DNA from 3 places in the Arthrobacter sp. B055-34 genome. Region 2 is predicted to be linked to each of the others. Evidence: predicted binding sites of a transcription regulator. Region 2 holds the regulator's gene; each other region holds the start of a gene.
The links. Region 2 encodes Rex, which represses fermentation and respiration genes when NADH is low (regulators of the CRP and FNR family bind a similar motif). Its sites were predicted from a motif close to CTTGTGAANNNNTTCACAAG; they were not measured.
Positions count from the first base shown of each region.

Region 1: benA (benzoate 1,2-dioxygenase large subunit) is a predicted target of Rex. The motif match lies at 2,195-2,214, and genes of this name have one in related genera.
Region 3: AC5RWO_RS12120 (glyceraldehyde-3-phosphate dehydrogenase) is a predicted target of Rex. The motif match lies at 1,734-1,753, and genes of this name have one in related genera.

Region 1 is NZ_JBNHFQ010000002.1:153,317-156,854, forward strand. Features, by position in the region: gene AC5RWO_RS03805 (NUDIX hydrolase) at 1-230, opposite strand, end outside; gene AC5RWO_RS03810 (FMN-binding negative transcriptional regulator) at 329-1,024, shown strand; gene catA (catechol 1,2-dioxygenase) at 1,084-1,932, opposite strand; gene benA (benzoate 1,2-dioxygenase large subunit) at 2,251-3,538, shown strand, end outside.
Region 2 is NZ_JBNHFQ010000007.1:35,239-38,776, forward strand. Features, by position in the region: gene AC5RWO_RS14080 (YceI family protein) at 24-569, shown strand; gene AC5RWO_RS14085 (hypothetical protein) at 761-1,579, shown strand; gene AC5RWO_RS14090 (redox-sensing transcriptional repressor Rex) at 1,586-2,299, opposite strand; gene AC5RWO_RS14095 (glutaredoxin family protein) at 2,375-2,638, opposite strand; gene AC5RWO_RS14100 (HAD family hydrolase) at 2,747-3,538, shown strand, end outside.
Region 3 is NZ_JBNHFQ010000005.1:279,104-282,641, forward strand. Features, by position in the region: gene AC5RWO_RS12120 (glyceraldehyde-3-phosphate dehydrogenase) at 68-1,543, opposite strand; RNA gene rnpB (RNase P RNA component class A) at 1,768-2,155, opposite strand; gene AC5RWO_RS12130 (YaaA family protein) at 2,225-2,998, shown strand; gene AC5RWO_RS12135 (accessory Sec system protein Asp2) at 3,003-3,538, shown strand, end outside.

The sequences.
Region 1 (3,538 bases), on a different contig from region 2:
CGGGCAGCGGCCAGGTCTTGCGCCTCATCCCCCGGCCTGTCCGCGCCGCCGTCGTTATTGGCATCCGCGGAAGCACCAGCGTAGTCCTCCGGATCGACCCGGCCGCCCGGAAAAACCCAGGCGCCGGCGAAGGAGCCGGTGTGCCGCGGCCGCTCGAGCAGCAGCACTTCCAGCCCGGCCGGGGAATCGCGCAGCAGCACCACCGTCGCCGCAGACCCAACTAAAGTCATTGCCGGCCCCTTCCTCTACCGCCACTGCGGCGGCAACTGTCGCTGCCAGCTTTGACCGTATCGCAGACAATGCAGGAACAGCAGCGTACCCTCGATCCATGATGGTGCATTCCTGGGATGCGGCGAAGAACGACACCGAATGGCAGGACTGGCTGGCGCAGGGCCGCGACTTCGGCACGCTGGTCGCCAATGGTGCCGGCGGCGGGTTTCCGGAGGTGGTTCCCGCGCACTTCTTTTTCGATGACGACGGCCGCCTCATCATCCACCTGGCCCGGCCCAACCCTGTTTGGAAGGCCATTGCTGCCAACCCGAGCGTCGCCTTCAGCGTGATCGACGATTATGCCTACATCCCGGGGACCTGGCGGCTGCGGACCGATGCGCCGGTTGATTCCGGCGTGCCCACCAGCTACTACAGCGCCGTCATCTTCCACGGCACAGCGTCCATCGTTTCCGACGCCGGGGAGAAGGCCGCGCTGCTCGCTGAGCAGATGGGCCGCTTCCAGCCCGAGGGCGGCTACGGCCCCATCGCGGCGGATGAAGGCCCTTACGCGCGGATGTTGCCGGCAATCCAGTTCGCCGTCATGGAGGTGGCGCAGGTCCTGGCGAAGTTTAAGTTCGACGACGACAAGGACCCGGAGTTCCAGCAAAGGATCATTCCGCGGCTGGAGTCACGCGGCCGGCATCTGGACCGGTCGGCGCAGGCCCAGCTTGAGCGGAGAATGAGCCTACGGCTGGCGGGTGTGCCGGAGTCCGGGTCTGCCGTCGAGCCGGACACAACCGCTCCGCAGGCTTAAATGCAGCGGCACCGTGAACGGAGTAATCCGTTCACAGTGCCGCTCAGTCTAGGCCAGGTTTACTTGGCCGGGTCCAGCACGAAGTTGTAGGTGACTTCGCGGCCGGTGCCATCCGCCTTGTCCTGCGGATCCAGGACCAGTTCGGGCTTCACGGCCGAGGCGATGTCATCCGAGAGGTGCTCGTCGCCCACGAAGTACAGCTGGGCGGTGATGAGCTGGTGGTCGGCAGCGTGCACCTTGACGTGGATGTGCGCGGGACGCCAGGCGTGCCAGCCGGCGGCGGCGATCAGCTTGCCGCAGGCGCCGTCCGTCGGGATCTGGTACGGGGCGGGCTGCATGGTGTTGATCTGGTAGAAACCGTCGGCATCGGCAACCACGGTGCCGCGCAGGTTCCACTCGGGCAGGCCCGGCGCGAACTGGGAGTAGAAGCCCTGGTCATCTGCGTGCCAGATCTCCACAATGCCGCCGGCCAGCGGTTCGCCGTCGACGTTGGTGATGCGGCCCTGGAACAGCAGCGGCGTGCCTGGCTCGTCGTCGCGCATCGGCAGAGTGGCCGGGGTCTGCTGCTTCGGGGAATCCGGAACGTAGTACGGGCCCTCGATGGTGCCCTTGCTGCCCTCGCGGTCTTCGCTGGCGACCTCTTCGACGGAGTGCTCCACCCACACGTCGAGGAACAGTGGCCACTCGCCGTCTTCGCCGACCTGGATCAGCCACGCCTTCAGCGCGTTGTACTCGTCGTAGGTGACCTTTTCTTCCAGGATCGTGTCATTGATCGCCCCGATCACGCGGGAAGCCAGCAGGTTGACCCGTTCCTTGCTGGTGTCAGCGGCGAACTTCTTGTTTTCACGGAAGCGCTCGGTCGCATTGGCACCCGAGGCGGCGGCGGTGGCCTGAATTTCCTGTGTCATGTCGTTTCCTTCTTTTCCCTTGGCGGTACCGCTGCCGGTTGCGGCCCTGTTTCCCCAAGCCGCGCCCCGCACTGCTGGGTGAGCAGCGATACAGAAAAACGTGATGCTGTAACCCTAACCACATTGTTTAGGACGGACAAATACGAAAAGCAGCAGTATTGATATGCACTTCGTTTTAATGTCACCCTAGGTCAACCCTAGGGGCGCCCCTAGTGTGAGGCGCGTCTCCGGCTGGAAGAGTAGTCGCTAAATGCCAAGACTCCGTGTGACAGCGACCACAAGGTTGCGTGGCCGCGGACATACATGAAGGAGACGAAGATGACCCAGGCACTGAGCGATGTCAGCGCTACGCTGGACGATGCCGTCGTCGAGGATCACGAGAACGGGATCCACCGGGCCAAGCGCAAGATCTTCACCGACGAGGAGATCTTCGAGCTCGAGATGAAGCACATCTTCGAGGGCAACTGGGTGTACCTGGCGCACGAGAGCCAGATCCCGAACGTGGGAGATTACTTCACCACCTACATCGGCCGGACCCCGGTGGTCATTTCCCGGTCCAAGGACGGCGAGCTGAACTGCCTGGTCAACGCCTGCAGCCACCGCGGCGCGATGCTCTGCCGGCGCAAGACGGATAACCGCAACAACTTCACCTGCCCGTTCCACGGCTGGACATTCAACAACAAGGGCAAGCTGCTCAAGGTCAAGGACTCGCGCGACGCCGGCTACCCCGAGCAGTTCAACAAGGACGGCTCCCACGACCTGACCAAGGTCGCCCGCTTCGAGTCCTACCGCGGCTTCCTCTTCGGCTCGCTGAAGGAAGACGTCAAGCCGCTCGAAGAGCACCTGGGCGATTCCACCAAGATCATGGACATGCTGATCGACCAGTCCCCGGAGGGCCTGGAAGTGCTGCGCGGCGCCTCGACCTACACCTATGACGGGAACTGGAAGGTCCAGGCCGAAAACGGCGCCGACGGCTACCACGTCTCCGCCACACACTGGAACTACGCCGCCACCACCTCACGGCGCGGGACCGGCGAATCGGCCAACGAGACCAAGGCCATGGACGCAGGCACCTGGGGCAAGCAGGGCGGCGGCTACTACTCCTTCGAGCACGGCCACCTGCTGCTGTGGATGTGGTGGGGCAACCCCGAAGACCGCCCGCTGTACGAGCGGCGCGAAGAGCTCGCGCAGGAGTTCGGCGCCGACAAGGCAGAGTTCATGGTGGGCGCCTCGCGCAACCTGTGCCTCTACCCGAACGTCTACATCATGGACCAGTTCTCCTCGCAGATCCGCCACTTCCGGCCGATCTCGGTGGACCAGACCGAGGTGACCATCTACTGCATCGCACCGAAGGGCGAGTCCGACGCGGCCCGGGCAAACCGGATCCGCCAGTACGAGGACTTCTTCAACGCCTCCGGCATGGCCACCCCGGATGACCTGGAGGAATTCCGCTCCTGCCAGAAGACCTACCTGGCCGAAACCGCTCCCTGGAACGACATGAGCCGCGGGGTGACCCACCAGCTCAACGGCCCGGACGAGCAGGCCAAGAAGATCGGCCTGAACCCGCTCTCCAGCGGCGCCAAGACCGAGGACGAAGGCCTCTACC
Region 2 (3,538 bases):
TTTTCCCACGTAAGGAGATCGTTATGACATTGCCCCAAGGCCTGGCTCAAGGCGTCTGGACTCTCGACCTGGCGCACAGCGAAATTGGTTTCACCGTCCGCCACGCCGGGATCAGCAAGGTCCGCGGCCGATTCACTGATGCCTCGGCCGAGGCCCGTGTTGGAGAGTCACTCGCCGAGTCCACGTTGCACGCCACGGTTAATACAGCCAGTTTCGAGTCCGGCGACGCCAACCGCGATGCCCATGTCAAGGGCTCTGACTTCTTCGATGTCGAGCAGTTCCCCGAGATGACCTTCGTCGCCACGGGCGTCGAAGGCGACGGCGAGGACTACACCGTTACCGGCGACCTGACGATCCGCGGCGTGACAAAGCCGGTGGAAGTCGAGGTGGAGTTCACGGGCGTGGCTGTCGATCCGTTCGGGGCGACCAGGGCCGGGTTCACCGGTGAAACCGAAATCAGTCGCAAGGAGTTCGGCCTGACCTGGAACGCGGCGCTGGAGGCCGGCGGCGTGTTGGTCAGCGACAAGGTGAAGATCAACCTGGATGCAGCGCTGGTCAAGCAGGCCTGAGCTGCCCGATCCGATGCATGGACTTTGCCCGGCCGGGACAGCTGTTCCGGCCGGGCAAAATCATCCTTCAGAGCTAGTCCCTGCCGGTATGTCTGCGCTGTAGGGTTGCAGTAGGAGCTGTCCTGTCCTGCCTTGTCAAAGCGGTACCGGCGGCTATCTGCAGTGTCGATCGACAGAAGAAGGATGCGACCATGTCCACTCCCGAAAACAATCCAACTCCGTCCGAGAAACCGGACCAGCAACCGGGACAGTCCGGCCAGAACGGCGACGTCGCACCCCGCTACGGACAGAACGCGCCCTACGGCCAGAACACACCGCAGTACGGGCAGAACCCTCCTTATGGCCAGAGCGCCCCCTACGGCCAGCAATCCGGGCAGCCCGGCCAGGCCAGCCCCTACGGACAGAATTCCCCCTATGGCCAGAACCAGCCGTACGGACAACAGCCCTATGGCCAAAGCACCCCGTCGCCATACGGGTACCAAAATGCACAGCCCGGCCAGTACAGCTACCCGAGCAGCCAGCCCCAAGGCGGTACAGGGAAGCCCGAGGCTCCTAAAGAAGTAATGATCGCCTTCTGGCTGATCATCGCGGCAGCCGTGCTTACCGCAATCAACACGATATTGATCCTGACTAATCTCGAATCGGAGTTGGAAGCGGCGTTCCGTGACCCTGCACTGCGGGACATGCTCGCACAGTCCGAGGGCGAAATCAGCCAGCAGGAACTCATGGATATGACAGCCGGATTCGCTGGCATCAGCGTCGTCATCGCTGCACTCATCGGCATTGGCCTTTACCTGATGGTGGCCTTCGGCGTGAAGGCCGGCAAGAACTGGGCCCGGATCACGGGAACTGTCTTCGCCGCGCTATCGCTGTTCTTCCTGATACCGTTCGGGCTTCAAACGCTGGTGGTCTTGCTGGGCATCGCCGCCATCGTGCTGCTGTTCATGCCGAACTCGAACAGCTTCTTCAAGGCAGTGGCCGCACGGAAGTTCGGCATTTACGGCCGCTGACGTTTCCTACTGTGCCTTACGGGCGCGGGTTTCGGAGTCCAACTCCGATTCCTGCGCCCGTTGTGCGTGGTAGGCCAGGATCTGCAGTTCGGTGGCCATGTCGACCTTCCGCACCTGCACATGCGGCGGCACCTGCAGCACAACGGGGGCGAAACTCAGGATGCTGGTGATTCCGGCAGCGACGAGCTTGTCGCAGAGTTCCTGTGCCACACGGCCCGGAACGGCCAGCACCACCATGTTCGCGCCGGTCCGGTGCAGCACGGTTTCCAAATCACCCGTGTTGTGAATTTTCAGACCACCGATCTCGGTTCCGATGATCGACGGGTCAGCATCAAAGATGGCCGCAACTTCGAAACCACGCGTGGTGAAACCCGAATAGCCTGCCAGAGCCCTGCCGAGGTTACCGGCGCCAATGATGGCGACGCGCCATTCCTGGGTCAGCCCCAGTCGGGCGGAAATGGTCCGCGTCAGCAGCTGCACGTCATAGCCGACGCCGCGGGTGCCGTAGGAGCCGAGGTAGGACAGATCTTTGCGGAGCATGGGGGACTTCACCCCGGCGGCTTCGGCGAGTTCCTCCGATGAGGCACGCTCCACCCCCTCGGCAAGCAGGGAGTTCAGGGCGCGCAGGTAGATCGTCAGCCGCGCAACAGACGCCGGCGGAATAGTGCGGCCCGAACTTTCGGGATTCCCAGCGGTACCGGGAAGATCCTGCGTGGTCACGATGTGGCTCTCCATTGCTAGCTGTAGTCCCACTTTAGGCGCTGGGCAAAACGGCAACCAATCGGCTCTGGTGGGTCAGGACGTCAGCAGGCGCCGCAGCCTCTCAGGATCGATGCGCCAGAAATCCCGCTGCACGCCGTCGATCATGACCACCGGAATCTCCTCGGCGAACCGCCGTTCCAGCTCCGGATCCTCCAGAATGGACTTCTCCTGCCATTCCAGCCCTAGGTCATCGGCAACTGCCGACACAGTTTCTCGGGCCGCTTCACAAAGATGGCAGTCCGGCTTGGTGAGCAGCACCAGTTCATGACTAGGGCGGGGAGCAGCTGAATCCGTCATAGCTAACAACGTAGCCCTACCGGGTCAGGAGTCAATAACCGGACGCCGCGCTGCCCTCCACCCACAGGGCGGCTCGGCTCGACGCCTTTGCCTCGTTAGACTCGAGGCATGCCCTTAGCCGCCACAGGTCCTGCCCATCGAAAGCCTGATCCCGCCGGCACAGAAACCGGGGCCGCGTTTTTCGACGTCGACAATACTTTGATGCGCGGGGCAAGCCTGTTCCATGTGGGGCGCAAGATGTACCAACGCGGTGCCTTCCGGATGCGCGACGTCGCCGGGTTCGCCATCAAGCAGGGAAAGTTCCTGTGGCGCGGGGAAAACCTGAAGGACATCCAATCCGTCCGCGATACCGCCATGGCGCTCGGCGCCGGGCTGATGGTGACGGACGTAAAGGCCCTGGGCGAGGAAGTCTATGACGAGATCATCGCCTCTAAGATCTGGCCTGGCACCCGCGCCCTCGCGGATCAGCATCTGCGTGCCGGCCGCAAAGTGTGGCTGGTGACTGCCACTCCCCTGACGGTCGCGGAGGTCATCGCGGACCGACTGGGCCTGGACGGGGCTTTGGGTACCGTGGCGGAAATTTCCGAGGGCGCCTACACAGGGGCGCTGGTCGGTGAAATCCTGCATGGACCGGCCAAGGCCTATGCTGTCGCCGAACTCGCCAAGCTGGAGGGGCTGGAGCTGGAGAACTGCTGGGCCTACAGCGACTCCTACAATGATGTGCCGCTGCTGTCGCTGGTGGGCAATCCGGTGGCTATCAATCCGGACGCGAGGCTGCGCCGCCATGCCCGGGAACGCAACTGGCCGATCTACGACTTTCGCAGCGGCCGCAAGGCTGCAACCCTGGGGCTCAAAGCCGCCACCGGGGCCGGCGCCGTGTACGGGCTCTGGCGCGGGGTG
Region 3 (3,538 bases), on a different contig from region 2:
CAAATGCCGAGAGGCCGGCGGCGTATAAAACGCCGCCGGCCTCTCGATCTAACAAGGTTCCGTCAGGTCAGCTGATCGCCTCAACCACGGGTTCCTTGGCAACAACCGGGAACAGCATCGGGTGAACCCCGGCCATTTCCTCCAGGACGCGGATGACCTGGCAGCTGTAGCCGAATTCGTTGTCGTACCAGACATAGAGGACGGCGTTCTTGCCGTTGGCGATGGTTGCGAGGCCATCGACAATGCCGGCGCGGCGCGAGCCCACGAAGTCGCTCGAGACAACTTCGGGCGAGTCGATGTAGTCGATCTGCTTGTGCAGTTCGGAATCCAGCGACATACCGCGAAGGTAGGTGTTCAGTTCTTCCTTGGTGGCATCCTTTTCCAGATTCAGGTTCAGGATGGCCATCGAGACGTTCGGGGTAGGAACGCGGATGGCGTTGCCCGTCAACTTGCCTTCAAGCTCGGGCAGAGCCTTGGCGACTGCCTTGGCGGCACCGGTCTCGGTGATCACCATGTTCAGCGAAGCGGCACGGCCGCGGCGCTCACCCTTGTGGAAGTTGTCGATCAGGTTCTGGTCGTTCGTGAACGAGTGCACCGTCTCCACATGGCCGTGGACCACGCCGTACTTGTCGTTGATGGCCTTCAGCACCGGCGTGATGGCATTGGTGGTGCAGGACGCGGCCGTGACGATCTTGTCGTCGGACGTGATGTCCTTGTGGTTCACACCGTGCACAATGTTCTTCAGGCCGCCCTTGCCCGGGGCCGTCAGCACAACACGGGAAACACCCTTGCTCTTCAGGTGCTGCGACAGGCCCTCTTCATCGCGCCAGCGGCCGGTGTTGTCCACCACAATGGCGTCGTCGATGCCGTACGCGGTGTAGTCAACCGTGGACGGATCGTTGGAGTAGATCACATTGATCAGCGTGCCGTTGGCGAGGATGGTGTTCTGCTCCTCGTCCACCGAGATTGTCCCCTCGAACGGGCCGTGGACGGAGTCGCGGCGCAGCAGGCTCGCACGCTTGACGAGGTCATTCTCGGATCCCTTGCGGACTACGATGGCCCGCAGCCGCAGGCCGTGGCCGCCGCCCGAATGGCCGATCATGATCCGGGCCAGGAGGCGGCCGATGCGGCCGAAACCGTAAAGAACGACGTCGGTGCTGACGCGGGCGTCCGCTCCACGCTTACCGACGATCTCGGCCAGCTCTTCCCGCAGGAAGTCCTTCAGTTCGCTGCCGGCGGCTTCGGTCTTGAACTTGGCCAGCAAGCGGGCCAGATCGACAGAGCCGGCACCGAGGTCCAGCTCGGTCAGGGCCTGCAGCACCGGGAAAGTTTCTTCCAACGGCAGTTCAACCTCATCGATCTGCCGGGCAAACCGATGGGCCTTGAGGATGCCGACAACGGACTGGTTGATCAGGCTTCGTCCGTGGATGGATGTGACCACGTTGTTCTCGCGGTACAGGCGCCCGATCAGCGGAATCATCGTTTCGGCAAGCGCCTCGCGATTGATCCACGTATCCAGGGCCGCTTCTGACTTCTGGTTCACAGAATTACCTTCCTACATCAGCCGGACTCTCCCTCGAGACCGGTTGGAACTCGCCGCGCAATCCACGGCGACGCCTGCAACGAAGATCCGTCTACTTCGTGCAGAGCCACAACCGCCGCAAGCGGCAGCTGTGTTGAGGACTATGCCCATATCTATTCTAGAGACTCCGGAAGGGCGCTGGTTCCAGATACGTGTGAAGTCACTCACAAGCAGCTGCTCGTAGTGGGATGGGTTGGCCTTTAAGCCGGGTTCTGTCGCCGGCGGCAGTTGCCCGCCGCCGGGTAGCAATCATCCATCTAGGGGCACCGTTGCCGATGCCCTCAAGCGGCCTACCCGGGCACTCGGGCGAGCAGCCCTCGAACGTACCCTGTATGGCCTTGCTCCGAGTGGGGTTTACCTAGCTCTCCCGGTCACCCGGGACACTGGTGGTCTCTTACACCACCTTTTCACCCTTACCAGATCCCGCCCATAGGCGGTCCTGGCGGTTTGTTTTCTGTGGCACTGGCCTGCGGGTTACCCCGAGTGGGCGTTACCCACCACTCTGCTCTGCGGAGCCCGGACTTTCCTCGGCAGCAGGTTTGCACCTGCCAACGCGATCGCCCAGCCAACCCATCCAGTTCCAAGGATACAGTCCGCGGCACGACGCGCGGACACCTCCGGCGGAATCTGTAAGCTCGTAGGGTGCTGATTCTGCTTCCTCCCTCCGAAGGTAAAACCGCCGCCGCCAAGGGCCATCCGTTCGAGCTCTCGGAACTGCATTTTCCGGAGCTGAATCCAGCCCGCGAAGAAGTACTGAACGCCCTGGCCCATGTCAGTTCGCAACCGGATGCGCTGGTCAGTCTCGGCGTCGGTGCGTCGCTGGCCGCCGAAGTGGAACGCAACACACGCCTGCACAACGAGCCGTCGGCCGCCGCCCATACCGTCTATTCGGGCGTCCTTTACGACGCTCTGGGCTACCGCACCATGACCCCGGCGCAGAAGCGCAAGGCCGACGCCGCCGTCGTTATTGTCTCTGCCTTGTGGGGAGCCATCGGCTTCCCGGACTTCATTCCTGCCTACCGGCTCTCCATGTCGGTGGGCCTGCCCGAAACAGGGAAGCTCGCCAGCTACTGGAAGAAGCAGTTGCCCGCGGCGCTGGACGCTCATGCGGACGGGCATCTGCTGGTGGACTGCCGCTCCAGCAGCTATGCAGCAGCTTGGTCGCCTGCTGCCGACAGGACGGTAGTGGTCAACGTTTTCCAGGAGCGCAACGGCAAGCGGACCGTCGTCTCCCACTTTGCCAAGCACACCCGGGGCGAGCTCGCCCGCCATTTGCTCACCCGCCGGGGCAAGGCGCCGGAAACCCCGGCCAACCTGCTCAAGGCCGCGCAGGAGAAATGGCAGGCGGAGCTGGTGGCAGGAGCCGGGCGCAAGTCGCACGCGCTGAACATCATCCTGCCGGAATCGGCGGGGTAGCAGGTTGACCGTTCAAGAACTGGAATTCAGGCACGGCAAAAGTACCGTTCTGTACAAGCGGCGCAAGGCGAAGCTGGACCGCAGGCATTTGATCGTGATGTTTGCGGGAATTCGCCCCATTGACTCGTACGAGTTCGATGGCCGGGCTTCCCGCAACAGCCAGTCGCACTGGCTATGGATCAAAGACAAATTCCACGGCCAGTTCGCCTACTACCTCTGCCACGGCATGGACTTCTCCATCGAAGATGCCATCGTCAAACTCATCGAGGCGGAGCTGGATCGGCTGGGACTGACGAAGGACCAGTGCACGCTGGCGGGCTTTTCCAAAGGTGGATTCGCGGCTCTCTATCTGGGCATCAAGTACGGTTTCAAGAATATTCTCGCCAGCGCTCCGCAGCTATTTATCGGCTCCCATGCCCGACGGCATCGGCCCGTCATTTTTGATCATATGACTGTGGAGGGTTCTACCCGGGAGCAGCAGATTCTCGACGGACTCCTCCCGGAGGCGATCGCGGCGGATGCCGGCAAGGATAGAAACAT